4 regions of the Streptomyces sp. NPDC090083 genome follow, and region 4 is predicted to be linked to each of the others. Evidence: riboswitches for the same ligand, from Rfam matches in the RefSeq annotation. Region 4 holds a riboswitch; each other region holds the start of a gene.
What was found. Region 4 has a riboswitch for cyclic di-AMP ahead of ACIPTO_RS22070 (M23 family metallopeptidase). Riboswitches for the same ligand answer to the same signal wherever they lie in the genome.
Positions count from the first base shown of each region.

Region 1 (7,811 bases), on a different contig from region 4:
GCACCACGAACCCGGCGACGAGCAGCAGCGCGCCGGCCACGGCGGGCCACAGGTTCGCGCCGGTCTCCGCGAGCCCGCCCTGCGCCTGCGGCTCGTTCGGGCTCACGGCGGCGTAGCTCTCGCCACCGGAACTCGCGGCGGGCGGCGTCGTCTCGGCGGTGCCGACCTCGCCACCGGAACCGGCGTTGTCGTCCGAACCACCTTGGGTCGGGGTCGCCTTGGAGCCTTCGGTCTTCGTGTCGGCCTTGGGCACCGAGACGGCGGTGGTCAGCGATCCCGGGTCCGTGGTCTGCACGTCGGTGGGCTGGTCGTCGGGCGCGCTGGTCGCGGGATCCGCGGTGGCCTGGCCGCCGTTGTCACCCTTCCCTCCGTCGTCGCCCTTTCCGCCGTTCCCGCCGTTGCCACCATTCCCGGCGTTACCGCCGTTGCCGCCGTTCCCGGCGGGCTCGTCGGACGCGGTGGCGGAGGCCGTCGGCTGGGCGCTGTCGGTGGCCGTCGGGGACTCCTGCGGTTCACCGGAGCCCGAGCCACCGCCACCGCCGTTGCCGTTGCCGTTGCCGTTGCCCGAGCCTCCGGGGTCGTTGCCCGTGCCGGCGCCGCACTTCTCGCCGTTGTTGATGCAGTTGACCATGTCCTTCATCAGGCCCTCGTCGAAGACGTTGATGAAGTCGCCGTGGTCGGTGACGGGCTTGTGCTGCTGCTCGGGGAACGAGTCCACCGCGAACAGCGGAGTCGTCTTCCCGCCGTCCTGGAGGCTCGGCGCCTTCACGTCGTAGACGATCCGCTGGACCAGCTGGGGGATGGCCTCGAAACCGTCGGGGCAGGTGCCGTCGGCGGCCTCGAAGGCCACGTGGGTGCGGTGGTTGGCGCTGTCGATGTTGCGGCCGTCCCAGCAGCTCTGGAACTTGAAGGTGCGCACCACGTCACTGCCGGACGGGCACAGCGGGTACTTGTCCTTGAGCTGCCGGTCCTCGAACCCGGTGCAGCTCCAGGAGGCGTTGGCGTTGGCCGGACCGTTCACGAAGGCCTTGGCGTCACCGGTGATGATGCGCAGCAGGCGCGGCATCGCGACGACCTTGCTCTTCGGGTTGCCCACGAACGTCAGCGTGGCCGCCTTGGCCGTGACGATCTGACCGGAGTTGCCCTCGGTGCCGCCGCCGGGCTTGTCGGCGTCGCGCTCCTGCTTGCCGTTCTGGAGGCGCAGCACGGGCCAGTAGTACGTGGACCTGTCGCCCTGGTTCTCGCAGCTCGTCTTCGCCTTCGCCAGGTCGTCGTCGCTGGCGAACGCGTTGTTGGACTGGTTGCCCACGTAGTCGTGGAAGTGGTGAGCGCCGTTGGTCACTCCGGGAGCGACGATCACGTTGTCGGAGTTGAACAGACCGTTCTCGTTCACCCCGCAGGCGGTGACGAACGTGCCGCGGGAGGCGTCGGCCTGGTCCTGCGCCGCGTTCACGTTGGGCTGTACGGAGGTGATGTCCGCGTAGTCCGAGGCGACGGGCCCGTTGGTGGACTGCTGGTTGCCCTGCTGGCCCTGACCGGGCTGACCGCTCTGGTCGCCCGCGCTGCCGGTGGCGTCACCGCTGCCGTCGCCGTTGCCGTCGCCGCTCTGGTCGTCGGACTTCGTGGGCGCGATCAGCGTGCAGCCGGCGAGCGCGTCGAGTCCCTCCGGACGGTCGCCGACGCGCGCGATGGCGTCGTTGATCCGGGCGATCGTCGCGGACCGCTTCTCCTTCAGCGGATTCATGATCGCGTTGTCGGCGAAGGAGGCGTCCTGGCGGATGGACTCGGTGGAGTCCTTGAGCTTCTGGTACGCCTCGGTTATCTGCTGGTCCAGAAGCGCGAGTTGGTTGTCGACCTCGGTCTTCGCCGCGTCGGGCACCGTCGTCAACTGGGTCCCGACGTCCGGGCAGTCGATCGTCGCACCGTCCGATGCCGCGTCGGGAGAGGCTTGCTTGGTCGTGTCACCGCCCCAGCCCTCGGACGCCGACGCGTAGACGTTCGCCGCCACCAGTCCTCCGCCGCCCAGCATCAGGGCGACTGCTGCCATCGTCGCGCGTCGTGCGCCCGTGGGGCGTCTGCGCGTGTTGCGTGCCAAGGAAGTTGCTCCTACACGTATCGGTCGGCCCGGCTCGTCCCGGCATGGAAATCCCCCGCACCAATACGCAACCGCGTCCCGGTGTGTTCAACCGTCCCAAAAATTCATAGCGACCTCTTATGGAGCTCCCTGCGCGGTGGGCCCAGGAGCCCTCGTCCCGCCCAGGAGGAGGTAAAGGTCACAAATACGTATCGGACATATCGCGCTTCAACCTTCACACGAGGCACACACGTTGGCTAGGTTGACGCCCAGGCCGTACGACCAACACCGGCGATCAGCGCCGGGCCGCGCGGCTCGCGTTGAATCCGGTGCGTCGCTCGCGACAGCCGGAGCCGGGGACCCAACCGACTTGGGGTGAATCGGCCCAACTGCCCTTCTGGGCAAGGGCCGTAGGGCACACCTTCCGTGATCGACCGCCCGAACCCGACAGCTAACCCGGTAAGCGCGTTACGGAAGGAGCACGTCTGCCATGCCGGCAGAACGAAGTACGCGCACCGGAGGCAGTGGCCCCACCGTGGACGACCGACCCAGCCGTGACGAAGTCCAGCGGCGGATCAACTCCCTTTACGACAGGGCCGAGACGGCCACCGGGAACTACAACGCCACCCGTGCGATGTCCGGAGGTCCGCGCAAGCGGGTCGAACCCCGGTCCGGCGCTTCACGTCCTTCCGACCCCGCCCTCGACGCCGCCACCCGGCAGCTGTTCGACCGGGCGCGGGCCAAAGTCGGCCCGACCGTACCGGCGATCCTGCCGCCCGGCAGGAATCCGGCCCGTCCGGCGGCGGCCCGTTCCGAGCGGTCCGAGCGACGCCCCGAGGGCGACGGCCGCGGGCGGGCACCCGAAGCGCAGTCCGGACGTGCCGTCGCCGAGCTGACCGCGGGAACCTCCGTACCGGGACCGGGCATCGCCGGCCGGCAACTCGCCGCGCCCGTCGCCGAGTCCACCGCCCGGCCGGTCGCCGAGCTGCTGCCCGCCGCTCCGCAGGCGCCTCAAGCGCCCCAGGCACAGGCGCCTCAGGCCCAGGTGCCGCAGATGCCGCAGGCTCCGCAGCTGCCTCAGCCGACCATGCTGGACCTGCCGGCCGTGCCCGCCGTCGAGATGACACCCGCACCGACCTTCACGCAGCCCCAGCCGCAGCAGTTCGCCCCGGCACCGGCACCGGCGTTCGACCCGCTCACCGCGGACCTGAATCTGCTCCCGTCCATCGCCGCGCCGCGCGCCGAACCGGCCGCCCCCGCGCTGGCCACCTGGCCCCCCGCCGCCGAGTCCAACTGGCCTGCCCCTGAGCCGACTTGGTCGACCGGGCAGACACCGGTGATCCCCGAGCAGCCGACGTGGTCGACCGGCCAGATGCCGATCGTCGCCGCTCCGGAGACCCCCTGGTCCAGCGGTCAGATGCCGATGGTGGCCGAGCAGCAGCAGCTCTGGTCCACGGGCCAGTTGCCCGCCATACCCCAGCAACAGACCTGGTCCACCGGGCAGATGCCGATCGTGGCCCAGCAACAGGCCGCCTCCACAGGGCAGATGCCGGTCGTGTCCCAACAACAAGCCGCGCCCACCGGCCAGATGCCCGTCGCACCCGAGCAACAGCCGTGGGCCACAGGCCAGATGCCCGTCGTGGCCGCGCCGCAGCCGACGTGGTCGACCGGCCAGACGCCGATCGTGACCGCCCCGGAAGCACCCTGGCCCACCGGGCAGACGCCCATGGCGCCCGAGCAACAGGCCTGGTCCGCGCCGCAGATGCCCGCCATGCCCGAGCAACAGCTCTGGTCGACCGGCCAGTTGCCCCTGATCCCGGAGCAGCCGGCCGCGTACCCGACGCCCCCGCAGGACTGGCGTCCTCCGCAGCAGGAGTGGCAGCCGATCCCGCCCGCCGCCGAGGTCTCCTTCGCCGCGGCCCCGCTCCTCGCGCCCGAGGTCACCGCGGCCGCCGTTCCGGCCATGACCCCGGAGATCATCCTCCCGGAGGCTCCGGCCATGAGCCCGACGGTCGCCGCGCCCGTGCCCGTCGCACCGGACGCGGGCACGCAGAGCAAGACCGCCACGGCGCTCGCCTTCGCCCGCGCCCAGATCGGCAGGCCCTGCCTGTGGGGCGCGGCCGGACCCGACGCGTACGACTGCTCCAGCCTCACCCAGGCCGCCTGGAAGGCCGCGGGCGTCCACCTGCCGCGCTCCGCGCAGGACCAGTCGAGCGCCGGCACGCTCGTCCCGCTCACCGACATCCATCCGGGCGACCTGCTGTTCTTTCACGACAGCGTCGACCACGTCGGCCTGTACACCGGCAACGGCCTGATGATCCACGCACCGAGCCCGGGTACGCCGATCCGCGAGGAGTCGATCTTCTACGCCGGTTCGGCCGCCATCCGGGGCGCCGTGCGGCCCGCCTGATCCGCCCGGGGCCGGGCGTTCCCGGCCCCGATCGCGCCCGCCCCGCCACTCTCGTACTGGCGTGTCGTTGGTCCGTACGAGTGGTGGAACCGCCGACACGGTCGTAGCGTCGACAGGGAGACGAGATCGTGTGCCTCGGCGGGCGGGTCCACCGCCGCTACGAGTACGGGGCGACGAGGACGAACAGGCGGCCGGGAGCGGACATGTACAAACACACCATGGTCGGAGTCGTCACGCTGTGTGCCGCCGCGCTGCTGGCACCGGCCGTCGGCAGCTCGGCCGCGGCGTCGGTGCGGACGGAGCCGGTGGCCGCCCACCGGCCGTTCCGGGGCCCCGTGCTCGTCGACTGCCTGTGGCATCCCGAGGTGCGCCCCACCGACTTCACGCTCGCGTGCGGGGACGGCAACAGCCGCCTCACATCGCTGCACTGGACGTCCTGGAACGACACCTCCGCGACGGCCACGGGCGTCAACATGGTGAACGACTGCGTCCCCTACTGCGCGGCGGGCACGTTCCACTCGTACCCGGTCGTCGTCCGCCTCGACACCCCGCAGACCTGGAAGCGGCACCCCCAGGTGCAGCAGTACGGCCAGATCAGCCTGACGTACACGGCGGCACGGCCGGACAAGTTCGCGCACGTCGTGACCTACCCCCTGTGGAACTGACGCACCGGACTCGCAGGGCGCACGGGCCTCAGAGGGACAGCTCCACCACCAGCGGCCGGTGATCCGATATCGCCGTCCTGGGTGCCCGCACCCCGCCTGCGGCGTCCTCGCCGAGCCCGTTCAGCAGGATGTGGTCGAGCTGGACGAGCGGGCGGTGCGAGGGAAAGGTCGCCTGTCGCGCCGCGGACCGCCAGCCGCTCCGGCCGCGCCGCGCGGACACGTTGAGCGTGACCCGGGGCAGTGCGCCGATCAGGTTGAAGTCGCCCATCACCAGCTGGGGCCGGGGCAGTCCGGCGATCCAGCGGCGCACGGAGCGCAGTTGCCCGATGTTCCACCCCGGTACGAACGAGAGATGCACGGCCACGACGGTGAACGGGCCGTGCGGCCCTTCCAGTACGGCGGCCAGCGCGGCCCGCGCCTGGTCCCGGGCCAGCACCGGGGCGGCGCGCCCGGCCACCCGCAGCGGCATGCCGAAGGGGGCCGCCGGGAGTCGTAGGGCGTGCCACTCGCGGACCGGGAGCCGGGACAGCAACGCGACGCCGTGCGAGGGGACTTGGGGCTGGCGGGCCTCGGGGCCGTAGACCCGCATCCCGGGCTCGTCCGGGTCCAGGACCCAGCCCCGGCCGGGTACGGAGCGGCAGTGCAGGGCCGTCGCGTAGCGCCAGTCGCGCGCGTCCATCGCCGCTGCGGCGACCGCCGCCTGGTCGACGCCGCCCGACCGTTCCTGGAGCCGGTCGATCTCCTGGAGCGCCACGACGTCGGCGTCCAGGGACGCGACGGCCGCGGCGAGGGAAGCCGGGAGATCGCCGGGGAGCACGGCCGTCGGACGGCCGTCCGGGCCGATCGGCCGACCGTGCAGCACGTTGAACGTCGCACACCGCACCAGTGAGTCACCCATAGTCAGGCCGCATTGTACGGAGGCCGCCCGCCGGGCCGGCCCGGTGGTGCCGGTCAGTGAGGTGCCGCGGAACGAATGACGAATCCGTGGCCCGTACGTCGAGTCATTTCGCGATCACACACGTACCTGCGGTCATGGGCGCCCAGCGCCGACCCGCCACGTCACCGACTCGGAGAACAGGCACCCCATGAACGCATCAGCACCGCACGACCCCGCCGCCGACGGAACCGCCCAGATCGGCGTCACCGGCCTCGGCGTGATGGGCCGCAACCTCGCGCGCAACTTCGCCCGCAACGGCTACACGGTCGCCGTCCACAACCGGTCGCCGCACCGGACCCACGAGTTGATGAAGGAGTACGGCGGCGAGGGAGCCTTCGTCCCGGCCGAGACCGCGCGCGAGTTCGTGGCCGCGCTGGAGAAGCCCCGCCGCCTGATGATCATGGTGCAGGCCGGTCCCGCCACCGACGCCGTGATCGACGAGTTCGCCGAGCTGATGGAGCCCGGCGACATGATCATCGACGGCGGCAACGCCCACTTCGCCGACACCCGACGCCGCGAGGCCGCCCTGCGCGACAAGGGCCTGCACTTCGTCGGCGCCGGTGTCTCCGGCGGCGAGGAGGGTGCGCTGAACGGGCCGTCGATCATGCCCGGCGGTTCGGCGGAGTCGTACGCCGTGCTCGGCCCGATGTTCGAGTCCGTGAGCGCGAAGGTCGACGGCGAGCCGTGTTCCACGCACATCGGGACGGACGGCGCCGGGCACTTCGTCAAGATGGTGCACAACGGCATCGAGTACGCCGACATGCAGCTCATCGCCGAGGCGTACGACCTGCTGCGGCAGGTCGGCGGCTACGCCCCGGCCGAGATAGCGGAGATCTTCCGGCGCTGGAACGAGGGGCGGCTCGGTTCCTATCTGATCGAGATCACCGCCGAGGTCCTCGCCCACACCGACGCGGAGACCGGCAAGGCGTTCGTCGACATCGTCACCGACGCGGCCGGGCAGAAGGGCACCGGCCGCTGGACCGTGCAGACCGCGCTGGAACTGGGTTCGCCGGTCACCGCCATCGCGCAGGCCACCTTCGCCCGCGCCTCCTCCAGCCAGGGCTCCCTGCGCGCGGCCTACCGAGGGCTGCCCGGCGGCACGACTCCCCCGCTGAGCCGCACCGAGGCCGACCGCTTCACGGCCCAGGTCGAGCAGGCCCTGTACGCCTCGAAGGTGATCGCCTACGACCAGGGCTGGAAGATGATCCAGGACGCGGCGGTCGAGTTCGACTGGTCGATCGACCTCGCGGCGGTCGCCGGGATCTGGCGCGGCGGCTGTATCATCCGCGCCTCCTTCCTTGACCGGATCCGCGCCGCGTACACGGCGGACCCGGGGCTGGTCAGCCTGCTGAGCGAGGAGAGCTTCGCCGGGGAGATCGGCGACGCGCAGGTCCCGTGGCGCGAGGTCGTCGCCTCGGCGGCGCGCCGCGGGATTCCGGTCCCGGCGTTCTCCGCCGCGCTGTCCCACTACGACACGCTGCGCGCCGACCGGCTGCCGGCGGCCCTGCTCCAGGGCCAGCGCGACTTCTTCGGCGCGCACACCTACGGCCGCACGGACCGCACGGGCACGTTCCACACGCACTGGTCCCGCCCCGGCCGCCCGGAGACGACGGCCTGAGCGACCCGCTGAGAAGGGCCCTCCCGCGCGCGTGGGAGGGCCCTTCCGCCTATGCGAGGGGCGGTGCCGTGCTGTCGCGTATGACGAGCTTCGTGGGCACGAGCGTG
Region 1 covers NZ_JBIVED010000014.1:193,821-201,631, reverse strand. The annotation lists gene ACIPTO_RS36950 (DUF1996 domain-containing protein) at 1-2,047, opposite strand, end outside; cyclic di-AMP (ydaO/yuaA leader) riboswitch at 2,383-2,556, shown strand; gene ACIPTO_RS36945 (NlpC/P60 family protein) at 2,565-4,484, shown strand; gene ACIPTO_RS36940 (hypothetical protein) at 4,688-5,149, shown strand; gene ACIPTO_RS36935 (endonuclease/exonuclease/phosphatase family protein) at 5,178-6,047, opposite strand; gene gndA (NADP-dependent phosphogluconate dehydrogenase) at 6,235-7,704, shown strand; gene ACIPTO_RS36925 (LacI family DNA-binding transcriptional regulator) at 7,754-7,811, opposite strand, start outside.
Region 1: it holds a riboswitch for cyclic di-AMP, as region 4 does, so the genes downstream of both, ACIPTO_RS36945 (NlpC/P60 family protein) here and ACIPTO_RS22070 (M23 family metallopeptidase) in region 4, are expected to answer to the same signal.

Region 2 (7,811 bases), on a different contig from region 4:
GCCGCGCAGGTGTCGCAGTAGCAGGCGAGGACGGGGGCGCCGTACTCGTTGTGGACGTGCCAGAGGATCACGGCGGGGTGGCTGCCGTAGCGCTCGGCCAGTGCGGTCGTGATCGTGGCCGCCGCCGCCCGGTAGCCGGGGTGCGAGTGGCAGATCGCGCCCCGCGAGCCGAAGGCGAGGCGCACGCCCTCGCGGGTCACGGGCAGCGCGTCGGGGTGCGCGCGGTAGAACCACGCCGGGGGGACGACGGTGGGGGTGCCGAGGTTCACGGAGATCCCGGCCGTGTGCAGCAGGTCCATCACCGTGTCGAGCCACTCCCAGTCGTACGTGCCGGGGCGCGGCTCCAGGCGGGCCCAGGAGAAGACCCCGAGGGAGACGGCCGTGACACCGGCCTCCCGCATCAGCCGTACGTCCTCCTCCCAGACCTCCTGCGGCCACTGCTCGGGGTTGTAGTCACCTCCGAAGGCGAGCGGCAGACGGTCGTGCGGGGCGGGGGACGGCATGGGTTCACTCCCGGGGAATCGGCGACTGGGGCGACGGAAATGCTGCTGATTCTGTGATCGTGCACATGCAGGGATGTGGCGTCCAGCCGTCAGCAACAAGTAGGTAACCCCAGGGTTCATCCATTGACAAGGGTCCGAAACAATTCTCTACTGTGCACGGTCACAGAGCCGTGCGGGGCACGACGGGACATCCGATGGGACATCGGGGGCCGGCTCGCACTCAGTCAGGGGAGATGAAGATGTCGATCCACCGCCACCAGTTCAGCAGGCGCAGCATCCTTGCCGGGGCGGCAGCCGTAGGCCTCACGGGCACCCTCGCCGCCTGCGGCGGTTCCGACGACGACTCCGGCAAGAGCAGCGGGCCCGTCAAGCTGACCTACTGGTCCTGGGCGCCGAACATGGACAAGGTCGCCGCGATCTGGAACAAGAAGAACCCGGACATCACGGTCACCGTCTCCAAGCAGGCCGCGGGCAAGGACATCGTCTCCAAGCTGATCACCGCGAAGAAGGCGGGCAACGCCCCCGACCTCATCCAGGTCGAGTACCAGTCGCTGCCGACGCTGGTCTCCAACGACGTGCTCGCCGACATCTCGAAGTACGCGAAGTCCGCCAAGTCCCAGTTCGCGGACGGACTCTGGAGCATGGTCACGCTCGGCACCGACGCGGTCTACGCGATACCGCAGGACTCCGGGCCGCTGATGTTCTTCTACCGCGAGGACCTGTTCAAGCAGCACGACCTGACCGTCCCCGCCACCTGGGACGACTTCGCGAAGACCGCCCGCGCCGCCAGGAAGGCCGTGCCGAACGCCTACTTGACGACGTTCTCCTCCAACGACCCCGGACTGTTCGCCGGGTTGGCGCAGCAGGCCGGTGCCAAGTGGTGGACCGTGGAGAGCGGCGGCAAGTGGACCGTCGGCATCGACGACGCGGCCACGAAGAAGGTCACCGACTTCTGGGGCGGGCTCGTCCAGGAGGGAGTGATCGACAACCAGCCGATGTACACGCCGGCTTGGAACAACGCGCTGAACAAGGGCACCCACCTCGCCTGGGTCTCCGCCGTGTGGGCGCCCGGAGTGCTGGTCAGCTCGGCCCCCGACACCAAGGGCAAGTGGCGCATGGCCCCGCTGCCGCAGTGGAGCGCGGGCGAGGACGTCACCGGCAGCTGGGGCGGCTCCTCCACCGGCGTCTCCACCGACTCGAAGCACGCCGACGCGGCGACCAAGTTCGCCAACTGGCTGAACACCGACCCCGAGGCGCTCGCCGCCCTGGTCAAGGAGGCCGGCATCTACCCGGCGGCCACCAAGGGCCAGTCCGGCTCGGTCCTCACCACCCCCGAGTTCTTCCCGAACCAGACCGACTTCTACGACACGGCCGCCAAGATCGCCGCCACCACGGCGGCCTCCGCCTGGGGTCCGAACGTCCAGGTCGCCTACGACACCTTCAGCGACGCGTTCGGCACCGCCGCCAAGGCGAAGAAGGCCGCGCAGTTCGACACCGCGCTGGCCACCATGCAGGCGAAGACCTTCAGCGACATGAAGAAGCAGGGCTTCAAGGTGACCGAGGCATGACCGCCACTCCGCTCAAGGGCTCCGACCGCACGACGGCCGGGCCCTTGGCGGACGGCACCGCCACACCCGTCCGCCCCCACCGCGTCCGCCGTCGTGGCCGCAGCGCGCCGTACTGGTTCCTCGTACCGGCCGTGCTCCTGTTCGCCGCCTTCACCGTCGTGCCGATCGGGTACGCGGTGTGGCTCAGTCTCCACAAGGTCCAGGTCAAGGGCATCGGCCTCGGCAAGGGCGCCCGCCGGCAGGTCTGGAACGGCATCGGCAACTACACCGCCGTCTTCGAGGACTCCGAGTTCGGCCACAGCGTCCTGCGCGCCTTCGGCTACGGCCTGATCGTCATCCCCACGATGCTCGGCCTGGCCCTGGTCTTCGCGCTGATGCTGGACACCCCGCGGGCCCGCAGCGCCACGTTCGCCCGCCTCGCGATCTTCCTGCCGTACGCCGTCCCCGGCATCATCGCCGCCCTGATGTGGGGCTTCCTCTACCTGCCGACGGTCAGCCCCTTCTACTACCTGCTCCGCGAGTTCGGACTCCCGCAGCCCGACCTGTTCGACGGCGGCAACCTGTACCTCTCCTTCGCGAACATCGCGGTGTGGGGCGGCACCGGCTTCAACATGATCGTCATCTACACCGCGCTGCGCTCGATCCCGCAGGAGATCTACGAGGCCGCCCGCATCGACGGCGCCTCCGACCTGAAGATCGCCCTGCGGATCAAGATCCCGATCGTGATGCCGTCCCTCGTGCTCACGTTCTTCTTCTCGGTCATCGCCACCCTCCAGGTCTTCACCGAGCCCATGGCCCTCAAGCCGCTGACCAACGGCCTCTCCAGCTCCTGGAGTCCGCTGATGGCCATCTACGACGCGGCCTTCCTCAGGTCGGACATCTACGGCGCCTCCGCCACCGCCGTGGTGCTGGCCCTGGCGACCTTCGCGCTCTCCTTCACGCTGCTGCGCGTCTCCGACCGCTACACCCGGGAGGACCGGGCATGACCCCCCTCACCCTCACCGCCACCGACGCCCGCCCGGGCCCCGCCCGGCGCAGGCGCACCGCGTGGGTGCCCACCCTCGTGCTGATCCTCGGCTCGCTGTACTGCCTGATCCCCGTGGTCTGGGTGGTCATCGCCGCCAGCAAGGGCCGCGGCGAACTCTTCTCCACGTTCACCTTCGCGCCCGGCACCGGCTTCGCCGACAACCTCAAGCAGCTCAGCTCGTACCGGGACGGCATCTACTGGCAGTGGATGGTCAACTCCCTGTTCTACGCGGGCGGCGGCGCCCTCCTGTCCGCCGCGGTCTCGGCCGCCGGCGGCTACGCGCTCGGCCGATTCGCCTTCAGGGGACGGGAGTTCGTCTTCAAGCTGATGCTGGCCGGCGTCCTCGTCCCGAGCATCGTGCTGACCGTCCCGCAGTACCTCCTGCTGTCGAAGCTCGGCCTGGCCGACTCCTACTGGTCGATGCTCCTCCCGTCGATCCTCTCCCCGTACGGCGTCTACCTCGTCCGCATCTACGCGGCCGCCTCCGTCCCGGGCGAACTCCTCGAAGCCGCCCGCATGGACGGCGCGAGCGAGTGGCGGATCTTCTCGCGGATCGCGGTGCCGATGATGATGCCCGGGCTCATCACGGTGTTCCTGTTCCAGTTCGTCGGCATCTGGAACAACTTCCTGCTGCCGTACGTGATGCTCGCGGACGACAGCAAGTTCCCGCTCACGCTGGGCCTTTACACCCTGCTCAACCAGGGCGCCTCCCAACCCGCGCTCTACACCCTGGTCATCATGGGCTGTTTCCTCGCGATCCTCCCCCTGATCGCGCTGTTCCTGGTGATCCAGCGCTTCTGGTCACTGGACCTGCTGAGCGGTTCGGTCAAGGCGTGAGCGTGAGGCGCAAACCCCCCACCATCCACGACGTGGCCCGGGAGGCAGGGGTCTCCCGGGGCACCGTCTCCCGGTTCCTGAACGGCGGCCACTACGTCTCACCGGCCGCCCGCACCGCGGTGGAGACGGCGATCAGGAAGACGGGCTACGTCGTCAACCGGCACGCCCGCTCGCTGAGCACCGGCCGGTCGGACTCGGTGGCGTTCCTCCTCACCGAGCCGCAGGAGAAGTTCTTCGAGGACCCCAACTTCAATGTCCTGCTGCGGGGTTGCACCGAACACCTGGCCCGCCACGACATCCCGCTGCTGCTGATGCTGGCCTCGTCGAAGGACGACCGCCGCCGCCTCACGCGGTACATCACCTCGGGCCACGTCGACGGCGTCCTCCTCGTCTCCAACCACAGCGGCGACCCGGTGGCGGCCGAACTCCGGTCCGCGGGCATCCCGTTGGTGGCCTGCGGCAAACCCCTGGGCACGGCCTCCAGGTACAGCTACGTGGCGGCGGCCGACCGCGACGGCGCCCAGGAGATGGTCCGCCACCTCATCGCGCGGGGCCGCCGCCGCATCGCCATGGTCACCGGCCCGCTGGACGCCCCCGGCGGCCCCGACCGGCTGGCGGGCTACCGGGACGTCCTCACCGAAGCGGGCCTGCCGCACGACCCGGCCCTCGTGGTGGAGGGCGACTACCGCCGCGCGGGCGGCGAGGCGGCGGCACGGTGTCTCCTCGCCCGGGCCCCGGACATCGACGCGGTCTTCGTGGCGTCCGACCTGATGGCCCTCGGAGTGGTCGACACCCTCCAGAAATCCGGCCGTTCGGTCCCGGACGACATCGCTGTCGGAGGCTTCGACGACTCGGCCGCGGCCACCTCCATCACCCCGGCCCTCACGACCATGCGCCAGCCCTACGACCGCATCAGCGCCGAGATGGTCCGCATGCTCCTGGCCCAGATCGCCGGCGAGGACACGTCCGGCGTGATTCTGCCTACGGAACTGGTGGTACGGGACTCGGCATAACGGTCGTAATTGTCAAACCAACCGGAACTCGGGTTAACGCATGTGAAGGCAGCAGCCGTCCGGTTCGTGTCGAGTCGGTGGGGCTTTCCATCCGTATTCTCTGATCATGGCCGCACCCCTCGCATATGCACTGATCGCCACCGACCTGGACGGGACGCTGCTGCGCGGCGACGACACGCTCTCCGACCGGTCCCTCGCCGTGCTCGCGCGGGTGGCGGCGGCCGGCGCCCGGCATCTCGTCGTCACCGGCCGGCCCGCGCCGAGGGTGCGGCCCCTCCTCGACGACCTCGGCTCCAAGGGCCTCGCGGTGTGCGGACAGGGCGCGCAGTTGTACGACGCCGGCGCGGACCGTCTGCTCTGGTCGGTCACCCTGGACCGGGAGTTGGCGGAGACGGCGCTCGGCAAGATCGAGGCGGAAGTGGGCCAGGTGTACGCGGCGGTCGACCAGGACGGCGTCGACGGCCTCACGCTCATCGAGCCCGGCTATCTGATGCCGCACCCCACGCTCCCCGCGGTGCGGGTGGGCCGGCGGGACGACCTCTGGTGCGAACCCATCAGCAAGGTGCTGCTCCGTCACCCGGACCTGGCGGACGACGAGTTGGCGGCCACGGCCCGCTCGGTGGTGGGTTCCCTGGCGTCGGTCACCATGTCAGGACCCGGCACCGTCGAACTCCAGCCACTCGGCATCACCAAGGCGACGGGCCTGGCCCTGGCCGCCCGGCACCTGGGCCTGAGCCCCGCCGACACCATCGCCTTCGGCGACATGCCGAACGACATCCCGATGTTCGACTGGGCGGCCCACGGAGTGGCCATGGCCAACGCCCACCCCGAACTCAAGGCGGTGGCCGACGAGGTGACGTCCTCGAACGAGGACGACGGCATCGCGGTGGTGCTGGAAAGACTGCTCGGCTGAGCCCTGAACGGCCCCGCAGGGGCACGTTCAGGGGCGCGGGGCTGTGACGACGACCCGCCGTGGCCGGCCCGACGGTCCTAGTAGGCGCCGTACACGTTGTCGATGGAGCCGTAGACCGCCGCGGCGTAGTTGCACGCGGCCGTGATGTTCGCGACCGGGTCGTACGGGTCGAACGACGTCCCGGCCACGTGGTACGCGTTGAACGTCGGGTCGATCACCTGGAGCAGACCCTTCGACGGCGTGCCGGCCGCCGCGTTGGAGTCCCAGTTGTTGATCGCGTACTGGTTGCCGGACGACTCACGGATCACGTTGCGGTAGATCCCGTTGTACGTACCCGGAATCCCCTTCTGCGCCATGATCGCGAGGGACTCGCGGATCCAGCCGTCGAGGGTGTTGGGGTACCCGGCGACCGTGGTGGAGGTGGTCGACGTGGTGGCCGCGGACGCGGTGGTGGCGCCGACGATCGGCAGGGCCAGGATCGCCGCACCGGTGCCGGCGACGACGACGCGGCGGACGAGGCGGGCACGGCGGGACTGAGCGGTTGCAGGCATGACGAGGTTCCTCTCCGTCGCCTGCGAGGTGAGCTGTCGGGTTCGGGCTGGGAGGTGCCCGGCCGCGCCCTTGCGGACGTGGCTTAACCCCTAGCCGTCCCGGTCGCGTGACCGGTCCGGCGACTTACCTGGTTCCCCCGCTCCTGCCGTGCGAGAAGTTCGTGACTGGGATGCCGGGCGGCGGCAGGATTCGGCGTTCCGCTCGACAGGCCGGGAAACTATGCGAGAGCACATGTCCGGAACAAGTGGCGGAATCACACCTCACCCCTATTGACCTTGGTCTGAGGCGTATGGGGCACTTGATCCTTTGCGTGAGCCAAGGGTCAACTGTCCATCGCCGCAAGGAGAAACGCGGGCAGGCCGGGACACAGGCCGCGCACAGAAACGCGTGACCCAACTCACGGCGAGGTGAAGAACGGCAAATCGGGCATTCAACCTCAACTGGCAGTTCTCGGAATCCTTTTCTCCCACGTGCGATGGAAGATCACTTCTTCGCCCTCGGTGCAGATGACCTCATTCGAGGTGAGAAAGTCCGTTTCGTCGCACGTGATCTCCGACCGGGTCCGCACCCTCGTGTCCCAGCCCAGCTCCGGCCGGTGCAGCCGGATCGACCACTCCGAGCGGGTGCGCGCGGACAGCGGATCGGACGCGTCGATCGTGTACGCCTCCACCGCGTCCTCGGTGAACTCCAGCCCGTCCGGATACACGCGCGTACCGCCGTACCGGGGGTCCACTTCGAGCCGCCACTCGCCCTTCGCCACATCCCGCACGACCAGCCGCTCGGGCCGCGGTTCGTCCAGCGTGGCCGGGTAGTTGACCCCGAGCGGCTCCGCCTCCTCCGGTTCCTCGAAGTGCACGGTCTCCGTCAACTCCTGCTCCCGCACCGGGAGTTCGAGCGCACTGCCCTCGGGGTCCAGCGTGAAGCCCGCCGCGGACTCCGGCTGCGGCCAGATCCACGGCCAGTACGCCGACGACACCGCGAGCCGGATCCGGTGACCGGGCGGGAACGCGTGCCCGATGCCGTTCAGCTCGAAGGTGACGTCCTCGGCGGTACCCGGCGTCCACGGCACCGCCCGGTCCCGCCCGTGCCGCGCCGACAGGTTGAGCACACCCCGGGTGACCAGGGTCGAGGAGCCGTCGGGGGCGACGTCGCAGAGCCGGGCGACCACCTGCCCGCGCGGCACCTCGCAGGTCAGCCGCAGCCGCACCCTCGGCCGCCCCAGCACCCAGGTCTCGGCCGGCACCTCGAACTCGAAGCACGCCGACCGCGCGTCCTCGTCCCGCTGGTCCGGCGGCAGGTCGGCGTCGTTCCCGAAGGGGAAGAACCGGCCCGCGTCGACCCCGGTGTGCATGGGCGAGCGGACGACCGCGGGGGCGCCCCGGAGGCCGTAGGTCGTCG
Region 2 covers NZ_JBIVED010000016.1:174,120-181,930, reverse strand. The annotation lists gene ACIPTO_RS39365 (beta-galactosidase) at 1-503, opposite strand, end outside; gene ACIPTO_RS39360 (ABC transporter substrate-binding protein) at 737-2,071, shown strand; gene ACIPTO_RS39355 (sugar ABC transporter permease) at 2,068-3,057, shown strand; gene ACIPTO_RS39350 (carbohydrate ABC transporter permease) at 3,054-3,935, shown strand; gene ACIPTO_RS39345 (LacI family DNA-binding transcriptional regulator) at 3,932-4,948, shown strand; gene ACIPTO_RS39340 (HAD family hydrolase) at 5,055-5,861, shown strand; gene ACIPTO_RS39335 (transglycosylase SLT domain-containing protein) at 5,939-6,412, opposite strand; cyclic di-AMP (ydaO/yuaA leader) riboswitch at 6,416-6,618, opposite strand; gene ACIPTO_RS39330 (CocE/NonD family hydrolase) at 6,850-7,811, opposite strand, start outside.
Region 2: it holds a riboswitch for cyclic di-AMP, as region 4 does, so the genes downstream of both, ACIPTO_RS39335 (transglycosylase SLT domain-containing protein) here and ACIPTO_RS22070 (M23 family metallopeptidase) in region 4, are expected to answer to the same signal.

Region 3 (7,811 bases), on a different contig from region 4:
CCAGGTCGAACATGGCCTGGTCGATCAGGCGCTGCTCGGTGGCGTCGTAGCCGACCAGCTCCGGGCCGATCTGCTCGATGACGGCGAGGACGGCCTTCTCGACACCCTTGCCGCCGTAGCGGTTGGGGTCGCCGTCACGCAGCTCGATGGCTTCGAAGGCACCCGTGGAGGCGCCGGACGGAACGGCGGCACGACCCGTGCTGCCGTCGTCGAGGCCGACCTCGACCTCGACCGTGGGGTTGCCTCGGGAGTCCAGGATTTCCCGGGCTACGACGACGTCGATGGACGGCACGAGCATCTCCTTCTTGGGATCTGACGCGGCTACGGCAGTACCGCAGCGGCTCTGCGAGACGAGCCTAACCGGCTCCGGGCGATTGGCCATCCGGTCGGCCGCCTGATGGACAGAACCGAGAGTAAATTGTTTCCGAACGGAACAAAAAGTCCCGGCAAGCGGCGGGCGGCCGGCCGGGCACGGCCCGCCGGGGACGTGAAAAAGCCCCGCCCCGGTGCGTACGGGGGAACACGCACCGGGGCGGGGAGCCCGTGGGGGACGGGGGTGACCCTCACGGGGTCTTCATGATGGACACCACGGCTGTGAGGGGACTGTGGTTCGGCTACGAGCCGCGTAGGTCACTTCAGGTGGAGCTGCTGGCCCGGGAAGATGACGTCGGCGTCGTCGATGATGTCCTTGTTCAGCTTGAACAGCTGCTGCCAGCCGCCCTTCACCTTGTGCTTCTCGGCGATGGAGCTGAGGGTGTCGCCCTTGACGACCTTGTACTCGCCGTCGCCCTTCTTGACCTTCTTGCCGGTCGGGGTGGTGACGGTCTTCTTGGCCGCCGGGCGCTCGGCGGAGCGGGAGGCGGTCGTGTCACTGCTGGAGCGCTCGCTGGTGGAGCTGCCGCTCGACGAGCTGCCGCTGTTCGAGCTGCTGGAGCCGGAGGAGCTGCCGCCCGAGTAGGTGGCGCTCGACAGGCCGGTGCCGCAGGTGGGCCAGGCGCCCTTGCCCTGGGCCGCGAGGACCTTCTCGCCGATGGCTATCTGCTGGGCCTTGGTGGCCAGGTTCGCGGTGGAGGCGTAGGCGGTGCCGCCGTACGCGGCCCACGTCGAGGCGGAGAACTGGATACCGCCGTAGTAGCCGTTGCCGGTGTTGATGGACCAGTTGCCGCCGGACTCGCACTGGGCGACCGCGTCCCACTCGGAGGCGGTGGCGGCGGAGGCGCTGCCGCTCGCCATCAGCGGGGCGGCGATGGCGACACCGGTGACACCGGCGAGCGTGGCGACACGGGTGGCCTTGGAAGGACGACGGTGCTTGCCCTTGCTGGAAAACAGCATGCGGAGATCCCCTCACCGACGCCTGCGAGGTGAGCTGTCGGGTTCGGGCCGTGTGAGTTGCCCGGCCGCGCGCCTCCCGGCGCACGACTTCACCCCAAGCCGCACCCGGCATCAACTGCCGGGCCCGGCACTTACCTTGGGTCCCCCGCTCCTGCCTACGGCGCTTGACGCGACGACTGTTCCCGGAGGCCGCTGGCAGGACTCGGCGTGTGCGGCAGCCGGGGCTCGTGGTGACGAGCGGCCTTGACCGTAGACAGAGAATCCGCGGGATTTCAAAGACGATCAGGGCTTCTGAGACTCATCCCACACTTTCACCAAACCGGACATTCGCCGCGAAGCGTGACGTGAACTCCCGCTGTTTTCCTGCTACTTTCCGCCCGTTTCCGCCCCGACGTCCAGCGTCTGACCGGCGGCGATCCGGGTCGGGTCGGCGCCGATCAGCTTCCTGTTCTCGGCGTACAGCGCACGCCATCCGCCGTCGAGGCCAAGGGAGTCGGCGATGGACGCGAGGGAGTCGCCGGCGCGGACGGTGTACGTCTGCGGCGTCACGCTCTCCTCGGCGCTCGCCCCGCGGTGCTTCCCGACGGTCTGCTGCTCGGCCGCGTTGCCCGTGCCGTCGAGCGCGCCGGTGTCGACGAGGCTCGACTTGCTCGCCGCCTGGGCCGAGTTGTCCGATTCGTCGAGTTTTGGAGAGGCCTCGACCGGGTCGCCACTCTTCGAAGGGCTGGCGGACTTGTCGGACTTGGCGGGGTTGTTCGACTTGTCCGTCGCGGTGGGCGAGGGGCTCGCCGAGGAGTCGGACGAACCCGAGGAACCCGAAGAACCCGCGGCCGACGAATCCGTGGTGCCCGAGTCGGACAACCCGGACGAAGCGGAAGTGCCCGAGGAATCGGAGGAGTCGGAGTCGCCGCCGGAGTCCGTCGCACCGGCCGACGGGGAGTCGCTCGCGACACCCGTGTCGACGTCCGTCGAACCCGAGTCCGCGGTGAGACCGGAGAGCAGCGCACAGGTGAGCCAGGGGGTGGTGCCCTCGGCGTCGAGGATCTTCTCGGCGACGGCTATCTGCTGGGAGCGGCTGGCCAGGTCGGGGCTCGGGGCGTACGCGAGGCCGCCGTACTTGTCCCAGTCGTCCAGGGACATCTGCAGGCCGCCGTAGTAGGCGTTGCCACTGTTCTCGCTCCAGGAGCCGCCGCTCTCGCAGTTGGCCACCTTGTCCCAGGTGGTGCCGTCGGCCGCGTTCGCGGAGGCGGCGCCGAGCAGCGGGATCGCGATGGCGGAGCCGGTCACCCCGGCCGCGACGAGGAGAGCCGGAGCCTGGCGGGGGCGACGGTGACGACCGTTCCCGGAGAGCATGCGGAGACCTTTCGCGTGACAGCGGGGGACCGCGCGGCGGAGGGGGTCGAGCTCGAACAGGTCGCCGCGCTGGTAGGTGAACGTATCCACAGTCGATCACTTGTCACAAGTTAATGCCACGGAGATCACGTGAAGATCACAGAGTTGAAGAAGTGTCACTTTCGGGTTTAGCGGGCGGGATCAGGGGGTTGAGGGGGCCGGACGACGGGGCGGCGGGCCGGGTCCGAGAGGGGGTCACGCGGTCCGGCCGGCCGTTCGGGAGCGCTCCGGGGTGAACTCCACCGGCAGCGTGCGCAGTCCGCGCATGATGAGGCCGCCGCGCCAGCGCAAGTCGGCTGGATCTCCCGCGAGTTGGAGGTCCGGGAGGCGGGTGAGGAGGGTGGCCAACGCGGTCTGCCCCTCCAGGCGGGCGAGCGGGGCGCCGAGGCAGTAGTGGATGCCGTGGCCGTAGCCGAGGTGTTGATTGTCACGCCGTCCGAGATCGAGGACGTCCGGGTCGGCGAACCGCTCGGGATCGCGGTCCGCGGCGGCGAGCACGACCAGCACCGGGTCGCCGGCCGCGATGTCCTTCCCGCCGAGGGTGAGCGGCCGGGTGGCGAACCGCCAGGTGGCCAGCTCCACCGGGCCGTCGTAGCGCAGGAGTTCCTCCACACCGGTCTCCAGGAGGCCCCGCTCCCCCGCCGCCAGGGACTTCTCCAGGAGAGCGCGCTGCTCGGGGTGGGTGAGGAGTGCGTAGGTGCCGTTGCCGATGAGGTTGACCGTCGTCTCGAACCCGGCGAACAACAGGATGAAGGCCATCGCCGCGGCCTCGTTCTCGGTGAGGTGCTCGCCCTGGTCGGAGGCACGGATGAGACCGGAGAGGAGGTCTTCGGAGGGGGCGGAGTCGGAGTCGGGGAAGTCGGCGAGGTCCTCGCGCTTGCGGTGGATGAGGTCGGCGAGGTAGGCGCGCATCTTCTTGACGGACCGGGCCACTCCGCCGCGCGGGCCACCGCCGTGACGGATCATCATGCCCGCCCAGTCACGGAAGTCGTCCTGGTCCTCGCGGGGCACGCCGAGGAGATCGCAGATGGCGTAAATGGGAAGCGGGAACGCGAAGTCGTGGATGAGATCGGCGGAGCCGTCCGCGGCGAACCGGTCGATCAGGTCGTCCGTCAACTCCTGCACCCTGGGCGCGAATTCGGCCACCCGGCGGGGCGTGAACGCCTTGCTGACCAGCCGTCGCAGCCGTGTGTGGTCCGGCGGGTCGATGTTGAGCAGATGCGTCATCAGCTCGGCCTTGCGCTCCCCGGGGATACCGGTCTTGCCCTTGGCGTGCGCCGGTTCGTCGTGGTGCGCGGGGTTCTTGGAGAGCCGGGGGTCGGCGAGCGCCTGCCTGGCATCGGCGTAACGGGTGACCAGCCAGGCCTCCACCCCGCTGGGCAGCCGCGTCCTGTGCACCGGCTCGTGCTCACGGAGCCAGGCGTAGGCGGGGTAAGGGTCGGTGGCGAACTCCCAGGTGAAGAGTTCGGGGGCGGGGTGGTGGGGGTGCGGCTGGTCTGTCACTCCTTGACGGTATCCGGGGCACCGGGGCGCCCGGCCACGGCCTTCCGGGCGGCGGGGTGTCCCATGACGGCGGCCTTGCGGTACCAGACACCGGCCTCTTCGCCGTCACCCTGTTCTTCGAGGAGGACGGCGAGGCGGTAGGCGGCGTAGGGGTCGTCGGCCGCGTAGCCCTTTTCGTAGTCCTTGCGAGCTTCGTCCAGACGTCCCAGCTTTTCCAGCACGACGCCATGGTGGGTGTTGTCCAACGGGTAGGTGTCAGAGACCGAGAAATAGCCTTCGGCACTGGCCAAACCCTCTGTCTCACCCTCCATGTCGAGCAGCAGCCCTGCGGCCGCATCGTCGCCTGCTGCCGCCGCCCGCTCCAGCCAAACACGAGCGATCTCAGGCGCGTTGGCCAGCAGGTGGTACACCCCCGCGCTTCTGGCGGCCCCGGCGTACCCCTGTTGCTCAGCCGTCAGATAGCAGTCGTCCGCCCCGTCGGCGTCACCGTCAGCCAGAAGGAGATCCCCCAGGCAATGAGCAGCCTCCGGGTTCCCCGACTTCTTCGCCGCTTCGAACCACACGGCCGCCCGGTCCCGGAGCAGCTTGCCCAGCAGGGTGGCCGCCTCGTGGTCTCCGGCTTCCGCAGCCGACTCCAGGAACGATTCCGCCTCCCGGCTCTCCCCCCGCTCCACGAGCAACCGCCCAAGGCGCCCCGCGGACTCGGTCCATCCCGCCTCCGCCGCCCGCCGGAACCAGGACTCGGCCTTCTCCCCTTCTCCCAGACTCTCGTCGAGCAGGCCCAGGGCGTGCATGGCCGACCCGTCCCCCGCCTCGGCCTCCTTCGCATACGCGGCCCGCGCCCCGGCGACGACACTCTCCACGTCGTACGCCGACGGGTCCGCCCGCGCCGCCTCCACCGCCTGACCCCACACCCACCCGGCGACGGCCGGAAACCCGTCGTCCTGCTCGGCGGTGTGCACGAAGTACGGCAGCACGTTCCCGAAGGGGCCCGCCTCCCGGTCGCTCCGCTCCGCCGCGCGCACGGCGTACGGCAGCACGTCCTCGAAGGGTCTCGGCTCCCTGTCGCTGCACCGCAGCATGCGCAGCGACCCGTACCGTCTGCGCCCCGCCCACTCCCAGGCATCGTCCAGGGACTCCCGTTCGAGACCCGCGATGCCGTACCCGTCGTGGACCGTCACCAGCAGGTCGCGCGGCAGCGGTCCCGTCAGTCCGCACCGGGCCAGGTCCACCGCCGCCCGCACCAGCGCGTGGGCGCGCGGGTGCCGCTGGGGGTTCCGGGCGCGCCGCCAGTCGTTCCAGAGGCGGTGGCCGATGGCGAGGTACGTGGCGACTCCCACCGTGCCGCTCTCGCGGACCGCCTCGGTGAGCCGGGGGTCCCCTGTCCGCTCGGCACGCTCCAGTTCGGCGGGTGACCAGGTCCGGGGAAGTTCGACGAGCTGGGCCAGGTCCAGCAGGCGCCCCTGCGCGGACGTCCCGACGCATTTGTCGTAGGCCTCGTCCCGCATCGTCGCGAGTACGACGGCCTCCAACGCGCTCAGCTGGGCCAGCAGCCGTGGTTCCAGGCCACGCCCCCCGAGATGTCCGTCGAGGTCGTCGAGCCAGACGACACACCGCTCCGCCCGGCCGCGCAGCAGCGCGGGCAGCTCGCGCAGGTCCTCGTCCCGCGCGGGAGCGAACACCCGGTGGTCCGGGAGCACTTGGGCCATCGCGGCGAGCGCGGCACGCGACTTCCCGACGTACGCCTGCCCGAGCACCACGACCAGGCCGCTCTCCGAACGGGCCTGCTCCACGGCCGAGTTGACCGCACCGTCCTGGTCCCGCCGCACGTACGGCGGCAGCACCGGCAGTCCCCTCACCCGCCGGGTCGGCCGGACTCCGTGTGTGAGCGGCTCGACGTCCTTCGCCAACAGCCAGTCCAGCGCGGGCGGTTGAGCGCTGTCCGGTGCCGGGGCTGCGTAGGAGTTGTGCACGGTCTGGACGCCGATGACCTGCCCGTGGAAGGTGCCCTCGCGGAAGTCCAGCAGGTCTCCGGACTCGGGTGCGCGCAGCGGAGTCGGGTCCGGCCGGTCCAACTCGTCGACGATGGCGCGCAGTTCATCGGCCGCCTGAGCGCCGGGCGGGCCGGGCGAACCGGTTCGACCGAGGGGACCGAGCGGACCGGGCGCCGCGAGGATTGCCTCGCGCAGACGATCGCGCCAGAGCTCCGTTCTCCACGCGTTGTCCTCGGTCGCGGGGTCCGCGGCCGCGAGTTCCACGGCGAAGCCGTCCAGCCCGTGCCGTTCGAACCAGCGCACGAACTCGTCCCGCCCTCGGACCCCGTCGGGAGTGCCCGGCAACCCCACCAACAGCTCGGCCGCCGCACCGGCCAGCCGCTCCAACTCCCGGTCGTCCACGCGCTCCCCCACCCCCGAAACCGTCCCTGTCCCAACGGTACTGAGCCGACGCTCCCGTCACAGCCCGGAGCCGCGCCCTTCCACCCCCCGGATCGCGTCCCGATAGGCCCGCCCCGCCGCCCGCAACGCCGCCTCCGGATCGACTCCGGCCGCCTCGGCCCGTACGGCCAGCGCCAGCAACTCGTACCCGATGCCGTCCCCCGCGGGCAGCGGCACGTCAAGTCCCGCCGTACGCACGCGTGATGCCAGCTTCGACGCGAGGGCCAGGCCGGGCTGGCCCATGGGGATGCCTTCGGTGACGGAGGTGCGCCGCTTCTCCTCCGCCTTGGTCCGCAGCCAATGGGCCTTCACCTCCTCGGGGGTCGACGCCGTCTCGTCGCCGAAGACGTGCGGGTGGCGGTGGATGAGCTTGGTGACGATGCCGGCGGCCACGTCGTCGACGGAGAAGGGGGTGTCGGGGTCCTCCTCGGCGATGCGGGCGTGGAAGACGACCTGGAGGAGGACGTCGCCCAGCTCCTCGCGCAGTTCGTCGCGGTCGCCCTCCTCGATCGCCTCGACGAGTTCGTACGCCTCCTCGATGCCGTACTTCGCCAGGCCCTTGTGCGTCTGCTGCGACGACCAGGGGCACTCGGCGCGGATGCGGTCCATGACCTGGACGAGGTCGAGGAGGCGGGCGCCGGGAAGGTCGTAGGAGGCGGGGAGCAGTTCCAGCTCCGGCATCTGGACGCGGCCCGAACCGGCGAGGCGGGCCAGGCCGTCGGTGAGGGCGGGCTCGCCCTCGCCCGTGGCGACGACCACCACCGTGGCGCCGTCCGCGCAGGCCGCGACCAGTTCCTCGGCGGTCGGGGACGCCTCGACGACGGTTATCCCGGCCTCGACCAGATACGGCAGGTGCGGGTGCGCGCCGTCCGCGCACAGCACCTGGTCCGCGTCGCGCAGCGCCTGCCACGCGGGCCAGGACAGCAGGCCGGGGGCGACGCGGTGGCTGGTGGTGAGCAGGACGATGCGGCCGGGGGTGGGGACCGGGGTGCCCTCGGGGGCGGGGCTGGTTGCGTTCACCCACCGAACGTAACCCACGCCGCCGACAGCCCCGGAGTTGTCCACAGGCCCGCCGTGCGCCGGCCCACTGTTGTCCACAGGCCGGCCCGCGACCCCGGCCGCCCACCGGACCGCGGAGCCCCAAGGCCC
Region 3 covers NZ_JBIVED010000002.1:514,276-522,086, reverse strand. The annotation lists gene eno (phosphopyruvate hydratase) at 1-298, opposite strand, end outside; gene ACIPTO_RS08130 (transglycosylase family protein) at 631-1,332, opposite strand; cyclic di-AMP (ydaO/yuaA leader) riboswitch at 1,337-1,505, opposite strand; gene ACIPTO_RS08125 (transglycosylase family protein) at 1,699-2,685, opposite strand; gene ACIPTO_RS08120 (cytochrome P450) at 2,920-4,227, opposite strand; gene ACIPTO_RS08115 (hypothetical protein) at 4,224-6,635, opposite strand; gene ACIPTO_RS08110 (nucleoside triphosphate pyrophosphohydrolase) at 6,681-7,682, opposite strand.
Region 3: it holds a riboswitch for cyclic di-AMP, as region 4 does, so the genes downstream of both, ACIPTO_RS08130 (transglycosylase family protein) here and ACIPTO_RS22070 (M23 family metallopeptidase) in region 4, are expected to answer to the same signal.

Region 4 (7,811 bases):
CCCCCGGGAGCTCGCCACCACGGCGGCCTGGCCGGGGTCGTGGAAGATGGCCCGCGCCCACTGGCGCTACGGCGCCGGCGAGCTGCACCGCTCCCTCTCCAAGGCCGCGTTCACGAGAGCGGTGCAACGCCTCCTCCCGGCGATGACCCCGGCCGACCTGACCCCCGCGCCGGCGGGCGTCCGCGCCCAGGCGGTCCTCCGCGACGGCACCCTCGCGGACGACTTCCTGATCAAGGAGACCCCCCGGGCCGTCCACGTCCTCAACGCCCCCAGCCCCGCGGCGACGGCGTCCCTCCCCATCGGCAGAGAGGTGGCCCGCCGAGCCCTGGCAGCCCTCCACCCGGAACTCCAACCCGGCTAGAGCCCCTCCGCCCCTCCACCCCCGGCCCGGACCACCCGCCCAAGGGGCGCGAGGAACTGCGCGACCAGCCCCGGCAGGCTCGCACCCGCCCCACAGCACCAGCCACGCACACGCCCCCGCGCGACCCCAGTAAAATCACCGCATTGTGTCTGACACCCCCAACACCCCCGCCCAGCCGGCGCCGCGCACCCGCCCCAAGGGCGAACCCCGTTTCCCCGGCGGCCCCGCGCCGGACCCCGCCGGCTCCCACTACGAGCGACGCATCCGAAGCTTCCAGCCCCGCAGAAGCCGCGTGACCACCGGCCAGGCCGACGCCCTGGAACGCCTGTGGCACACGTGGGGCCTGGACATCGACGGCCACCGCACCCTCGACCTCCCCGAGCTGTTCGGAAACGACAACCCGGTCATGCTGGAGATCGGCTTCGGCATGGGCGAGGCCACCGCCCAGATGGCGGCCGACGCCCCCGCGACGAACATCCTCGCCGCCGACGTCCACACCCCGGGCCAGGGCAACCTCCTGGGCCTGGCCGACCACCACGGCCTCACCAACATCCGGGTCGCGAACGGCGACGCGATCATCCTGCTCCGCGAGATGCTCGCCCCGGACTCCCTCGACGGCCTGCGCGTGTACTTCCCGGACCCGTGGCCCAAGAAGCGCCACCACAAGCGCCGCCTGATCCAGCCGGAGTTCCTCACCCTCGCCGCGACCCGCCTGAAGCCGGGGGCCACCGTGCACTGCGCGACGGACTGGGAGCCGTACGCGGAGCAGATGCTCGACGTGCTCGACGCGCACCCGGACTTCGAGAACAGCCAACCCGACGGCGGTTTTGCGCCCCGTCCGGACTTCCGGCCGCTGACCCGTTTCGAGGGCCAGGGACTGGACAAGGGACATGTCGTGAACGATCTGGTCTTCCGTCGCGTACCCCACGACGACCAGCGCTGACGCCAGGCTCCATCGCGGGCCGTGCCCTTACCTCGTTAGGGTCGATGCCGTGGCCACGTTTGTGCCCCTCCCCCCACACCCCGGCCGCCCCGCCCCCGTGCCGCGCGGCCCCTGGTGGCAGCGGAACTGGGTCCGGCACGTCGCGCTGATCACCCTGCTCACCCTCTCCGGGCTCGTCATCCTGGCGCTGGTCCGCCAACAGACCGGTACGGAGGGGTTCCTGGTGGGTCTCGGGCTCGCCGTACTGCCCGTGCCCCTGCTCCTCGGCGCCTTCCGCTGGCTGGACCTGGTCGACCCCGGGCCCTGGCGCACCCTGCTCTTCTCCTTCGCGTGGGGCGCCTGCGCCGCGGCGCTCATCGCCATCGTCGCCAACAGCTTCGCGACCAGATGGATAGCGACGAACACCGCGGACCCGACGAGCGCGGACACCCTCGGCGCGACGGTGATAGCACCGATCGTGGAGGAGTCCGCGAAGGCGGCGGCCGTCCTGCTCGTCTTCCTGTTCCGCAGACGGGACTTCACCGGGATCGTCGACGGGATGGTGATCGCCGGGGTCACCGCCACCGGCTTCGCGTTCACCGAGAACATCCTCTACCTGGGCACCGCCTTCGGCACCGACCAGCTCACCGGCGACAGCGGCTTCACCTCCGTCACCGCGGCGACCTTCTTCGTGCGCATCGTCATGTCCCCCTTCGCGCACCCCCTGTTCACGGTGCTCACCGGCATCGGCTTCGGCATCGCCGCCCTCTCCCCCGGCCGCCGCCCCGTCCGCCGCGTGCTGGCCGCGCTGACCGGCCTCCTCCTCGCGATGGGCATGCACGCGGTCTGGAACGGCTCCTCGACGTTCGGCCAGTACGGCTTCTTCGAGGTCTACGGCCTCTTCATGGTGCCCGTGTTCGGCCTGCTGACCTGGCTCGCGGTGTGGACCCGGCAGCGTGAACTCCGCAGTGTGCGCGAGGAGTTGCCCGTCTATGTGCACGCGGGCTGGCTGCCCCCGTCCGAACCCTTCGTGCTCGGCTCGATGAAGGCCCGCCGGCTGGCCCGCGCGTACGCCCACCACCACCTCGGCCGCCAGGCGGCCCGCTCGGTGGCCCGGTACGAGGCCCGCGCGACCACCCTGGCGTTTCTGCGGCACCGGGCGCGCCGGGGCCGCGTCGGCCCCGATTTCGCCGTACGGGAAAGGGAGTTGCTGCACGAGCTGTGGCTGCGCCGGGAGGTGGCGCGTCCCGCCCTGGACTACGCGGCCCGCCGCACGGCGCCCCCGGTACCGGTGCTGGTACCGCCGTGGCCGCCGGTGTACGGGTCGTACGGGACCGCCCTGTACAACCCGTACCGGTCGTAGCTCCAGGGGCGGTTACGCCGATGCCTGCGTGAGGCGGGCGATCTCCGGTTCCGTCAGCGTCAGTTCGGCCGCGCCGAGCAGCGCGGGGAGCTGTTCGACCGTGCGGGCGGAGGCGATCGGGGCCGCGACCGTGGGCTGCGCGGCGAGCCAGGCGAGGGCCACGGTGGCGACCGGGGCGTCGTGCGCCTGGGCGACCTCGTCGAGGGCGGTCAGCACCTGCTGGCCGCGCTCCGACGCGAGGTACTGCGCGGCGCGTCCGGCCCGCGGGCTGTCGACCGTCGTACCGGCCCGGTACTTGCCGGTGAGGAAGCCGGCCGCCAGCGAGAAGTACGGGAGGGCCGACAGTCCGCCGCGTGCAGCGACGTCCCGGAGTTCGCCCTCGTAGGTGTCGCGGGAGACGAGGTTGTAGTGGGGCTGGACGGCGACGTAGCGTGCCAGGCCCTCGCGGTCGGAGAAGTCGAGGGCGGCCTGGAGGCGCTCGGGCGAGATGTTGGAGGCGGCGATGTGCCGCACCTTGCCCGCCTTCACCAGGTCGTCGAGCGCGCCGACGATCTCCTCGACCGGCACCTCCTCCTTGTCGAAGTGCGGGTAGTACAGGTCGATGTAGTCGGTGCCCAGGCGGCGCAGCGAGGCGTCGGCCGCGGCCTTGATGTTGGCGGCGGACAGGCCCGGGTACTCGGGGTGCTGGCTGACCTTGGTGGCGATGACGACGTCGGAGCGGTTGCCGCGGGCCTTGAGCCACTTGCCGATGACGGTCTCGGACTCACCGCCCTTGTTGCCCTCGATCCACGCCGTGTACGAGTCGGCGGTGTCGACGAAGTTGCCTCCGGCGGCCGTGTAGGCGTCGAGCACGGCGAAGGAGGCCGCCTCGTCGGCGGTCCAGCCGAACACGTTGCCGCCGAGGTTCAGCGGGAAGATCTCCAGGTCGGACCGGCCCAGCTTGCGAAGAGAAGTCATGCTCGACGTCAACGCCCGCGCCGGAACCGGATATTCCGGCACGACGCGGGCGGACGGTGTCGATTCAGGGGCCGGTCAGGGGTTGAGGCCCTTGCTGCGCAGCCAGGGCGCCGGGTCGCTCGCGGTCGCTGCACCGTTGACGTGCACCTCCAGGTGGAGGTGCGGCCCGGTGACGTTGCCGGTGGCGCCCACGCGGCCGATGACCTCGCCGGTGGAGACCTTCTGCCCGACGCTGACGTTGATCGAGGACTGGTGGCAGAACCACAGCTCGGTGCCGTCGTCGAGGGTGAGGATCGTGCGGTACCCGTAGGACCCGGCCCAGCCCGCCTCGGTGATCGTGCCACTGTGGATGGCCTTGATCAGCGTGCCGGTGGGCGCGGCGAAGTCGAGACCCGTGTGGTACCCGGAGGACCACATCGAGCCGGCCTGGCCGAAGGTCCCGGTGATCGTGTACGAGGCGACCGGCAGCGTGTACTGCTTGGCCAGCGCGGCGAGCTTCGCGGCCTCGGCCTTCTTCTCGGCGGCGTCCTCCGCGGCCTGCTTCGCCGCGGCGGCCTGCTTGGCGGCGGCCTGCTCGGCCTTGGCCGCGGCGTCGACGTTCTGCTTGGCGACGGCGGCCTCGGCGGCGGCCTGCGAGCGGCCGTCGACCTGCACCTGCTGCGACTCGGCCTGGGCCATGATCCGGTTGCGGAGCAGTTCGCCCGCGTCCGAGGTGCCCTTGGCGGTCTCGGTGGTGGTCACGCCGACGCTGCTGAGCGCGGTCGCGGAACCCTTGGGGGTGCTGCTGGACGAGTCGTCGAGCAGGTGGCCCACCGAGGGCAGGTCGGGCAGGGAGATGGAGACCGGCGGCTTGCCGGTGTTGGCGCTGGCCATGCCGCCCGCGCTGACGGCGGCTATGACACCGACGCCCAGGACGGTGGAGCTGCGGGCGAATCCTCCGCCACCACGCTGCTTCGCGACACGGTGCTTGCCGCGGTTGGGGGAGACGGTCTCCGCGCTGGGATTCCACTCCTCCCAGGGGCCCTCGTCGGGGCGGTAACCGCCGTAGACGACAGGGGCTTCAGGGGCAGCCTGGTTTGACGCCACGTGGGCGTGCTCCTTTCCTTCCTTCTCGCCTACCGGGTTAGCTGACGGGTTCGGAGCAGGAAGGTCTCCTACGCGCGTAAACCGGACGTGTCTCCACGACGGTCGACGAGCGATTCACCCCAAGTGGTGGTTCCCCGGTTCCCTTGCGGGATTCGGCGCGTGCGCACGGAGCCGTCTCTTGTGACGGCCGGGACGACCGCGCTGCGTTATCGAACGTTAATAGACACGGGCACCCGTTTCCAAGCTGTTCGGCTTGATCATTAACCTTTCCTTGCTGGACGAACGGCCCACCACCGGCGAAAAACGGGCGAGTTGGCCAAGTCTCAGAATTCCCACAGCTATTGACGGTATGTCAGTTGTTATGCGGAGGGCTCCCGCCCGGTCACACCTGGTGACGGGACCGGGGATGCCGTACGGCGATCATCGCCATGTCGTCCGTCATCCAGCCCCCGGAGTACCGCCGCACCTCCCTGGCGAGGATGCCGAGCAGCGCCTCGGGGCTCCGGAAGGTCCGCCCGGCCAGCCGTGCCGCCGGGTCGTAGAAGTCCCCTCGGGAGTCCCGCGCCTCGGACAGCCCGTCGGTGTGCACGAGGAGGGTGGCCCCGCCCGGGAACGCGAACTCCTCGGCACGGTCGGGCCACACCCCCAACTCGCCCATCCCCAGGGGCAGTGCGGGCTCCCGGACCTGCAACGTGCCGACGGTGCCGTCCACGTGGAGGAGCAGCGGCGGCGGGTGCCCCCGGTCGACGATCCGTACGACGCCGTCGCCGTGCGGGAGTTCGGCGAGGATGGCCGTGGTGAACCCCTCGAACGCGTCGAGCCCGTCGCGCCGGGTGCCCTCCCGCGCGAGCGCCCGCTCCAGCCGCTGCGCGACCGCCTCCAGGGTCGCCTCCTGCTCGGCGGCCTCCCGGAACGCCCCGATGACCACGGCGACGGCGGCGACCGCGCCCATGCCCTTGCCCCGCACGTCGCCGACGACCAGCCGTACGCCGTGCGGGGTGTCCTGCACCGCGTACAGGTCGCCGCCGATGAACGCGCCCTCCTGCGCCGCCTCGTAGCGGGCCGCGATCTCGAACCCGCCGATCCGCTCGGCCGGTTGGGGCAGCACGGCCCGCTGGGCGGCCTCGGCGATCTCGCGCGCGGAGGCGAGCTGTTCGCTGCTGCGGCGGACCAGGAGGTTGATGAGGACGGCGAGGACGGCGACCGTCGCCACGGTGGCCGTCTCGGTCACCGCGTCGGTGTCGTGGACGATGCCGAGCCGGATGTGGACGGCGAGGACGACGGCGACGGACGCGAGGCCGATGAGGACGGTGCCGCGCCGGGAGTAGAGCGGGGCGGCCATCAGCGGGGCGGCGGTGAAGAGCGGGGCCGCGGTGAAGTCGGCCGGGGTGAGGTAGTCGTAGAGCGCGGCGGCGATCAGCAGCAGGACGGGCAGGCGGCGGACGACGGCGCGGGTGTACGAGATCCGGCGCCCCTCGGGCCGGGGCGCGGGGCTGTTGCCGAGGCCGGGGTCGGGCACGGGATCGCCGGGCAGACGCCCACCGGCTCGCACATACGGTCCCTCCTCCTCCACGGGTCCAGTTTTTCCCGGTGGGGAGAGGGCGGCGAGCGGGGTGGGCCGACAGGGGGAGAAACACCTAGGGCCGGAACCCATTTCTGGATTCCGGCCCTAGGCCTGAGTAGCGGGGACAGGATTTGAACCTGCGACCTCTGGGTTATGAGCCCAGCGAGCTACCGAGCTGCTCCACCCCGCGCCGTTGTGTTCACAACTATACGCCATTCGCGGGGCCGGATGTCACACGGGTTTCAGTCCGCCGGATTACCGGCGTGCGTGAGGGTCTCCCAGGAGACGAAGAGGTCGTCGCTGCCGGCCGGCCGGGTGGACTCGGCGAGCCGGTGCGCGGCGGGCACCTTCATGCCGAGCCGGTTCTCCAGGTGGTTCACGGCGACCTCCAGGTCGGGGCCCATGTTCCGGTCGACCTTGCCGCCGCACAGCCACGCGGGCGCGGGCTCGCCGAGCTGGTAGCGGGAGTGGAACTCCAGGGCCGCCTTGAGCCGGTCCTTGACGCCGTCGTAGAGGTCGACGCCCTGGTGCCAGGCGGTCTCGGCGATGTGCGCGGTCGCCGCCAGCGAGTAGCCGACGTGCTTGAAGTTGCGGCAGGTCTCCTGGGCCAGGCCGTCGCGGAAGGTCGTCTGCTTGAACCAGTACGTCGTCAGCTTCTGCGGGGTGGTGACCTTCGAGCCCACCGGGGTGAGCGGCACCTTGCCGTCCTTGGCGAGGTAGAAGTACGCGGGCACGCGGTCGCGGAAGCGCTGGACGGCCGCGTCGAAGGCCTTGTGGTCGTCGAGGAAGACCGCGATGCCGATCGCCGCGTCGGTCATCGCGAGGTCCCAGTTGCCGTTGTAGTCCGGCAGGTTCTTGGTGACCTCCGGCTCGTAGGCGGTCCGCAGCATCGTCCCGAACCGCTTGACCCGGTCGGCCGGCCAGCCCGCGCCGGGCGCGTACCGGACGATCTCCGCGGCCCGTGCCCAGGTCGAGCCCGCCCACGCGGTCTGGAGCCCGGCGTCGTCGGAGGTGTGCTCCTTCATCTTCGCCGACCAGGCGTCCATGATCTCCCGCGCCTTGAGCGCGTGGTGCTGCTTGCCGGTGATGCTGAAGAGGAGGGCCTGCGTGTACGCGGCGATCGCGTCCTCGCGCTCCTCGACACAGCCGTGCGCGGCCTTGCCGTTCCAGGGGCAGTCGACGTCCGCGTACGGCTTCGGCGTGTACTTGTACGAGCCGTACTTGCTGTCCCGCATCCCGAAGTACGCCTTCAGCCAGGGTTGTTTCCCGGCGGTCACGTTCTTCCGTACGGCGTCCAGCTGGGGCTTGCTGACGAGGATTCCGGGGTGGGTGAACGCGGCGCCCGCGGGGAGCGCCCTCGCCATGGTCCGGGTACCGGTGTCCGCCGTTCCGCACGAGGCGAGTAGTCCTACGGCTACGGACGCGCCCAGCACCGCGACTGCCCTCATGTGTCCTACCTCCGCCTCTGGTCACCGGTTCCCTGCGAGCGTGACGCGGGGCGGGGCGGGGCGCAGGATCTGTTGGGCCGATTGGTCGTGGGGGCGGGCGTCCTCACCTG
Region 4 covers NZ_JBIVED010000006.1:35,670-43,480, forward strand. The annotation lists gene lhgO (L-2-hydroxyglutarate oxidase) at 1-361, shown strand, start outside; gene trmB (tRNA (guanosine(46)-N7)-methyltransferase TrmB) at 507-1,304, shown strand; gene ACIPTO_RS22060 (PrsW family intramembrane metalloprotease) at 1,354-2,646, shown strand; gene ACIPTO_RS22065 (aldo/keto reductase) at 2,659-3,603, opposite strand; gene ACIPTO_RS22070 (M23 family metallopeptidase) at 3,679-4,689, opposite strand; cyclic di-AMP (ydaO/yuaA leader) riboswitch at 4,701-4,857, opposite strand; gene ACIPTO_RS22075 (PP2C family protein-serine/threonine phosphatase) at 5,072-6,262, opposite strand; tRNA gene ACIPTO_RS22080 (tRNA-Met) at 6,370-6,443, opposite strand; gene ACIPTO_RS22085 (alginate lyase family protein) at 6,496-7,701, opposite strand.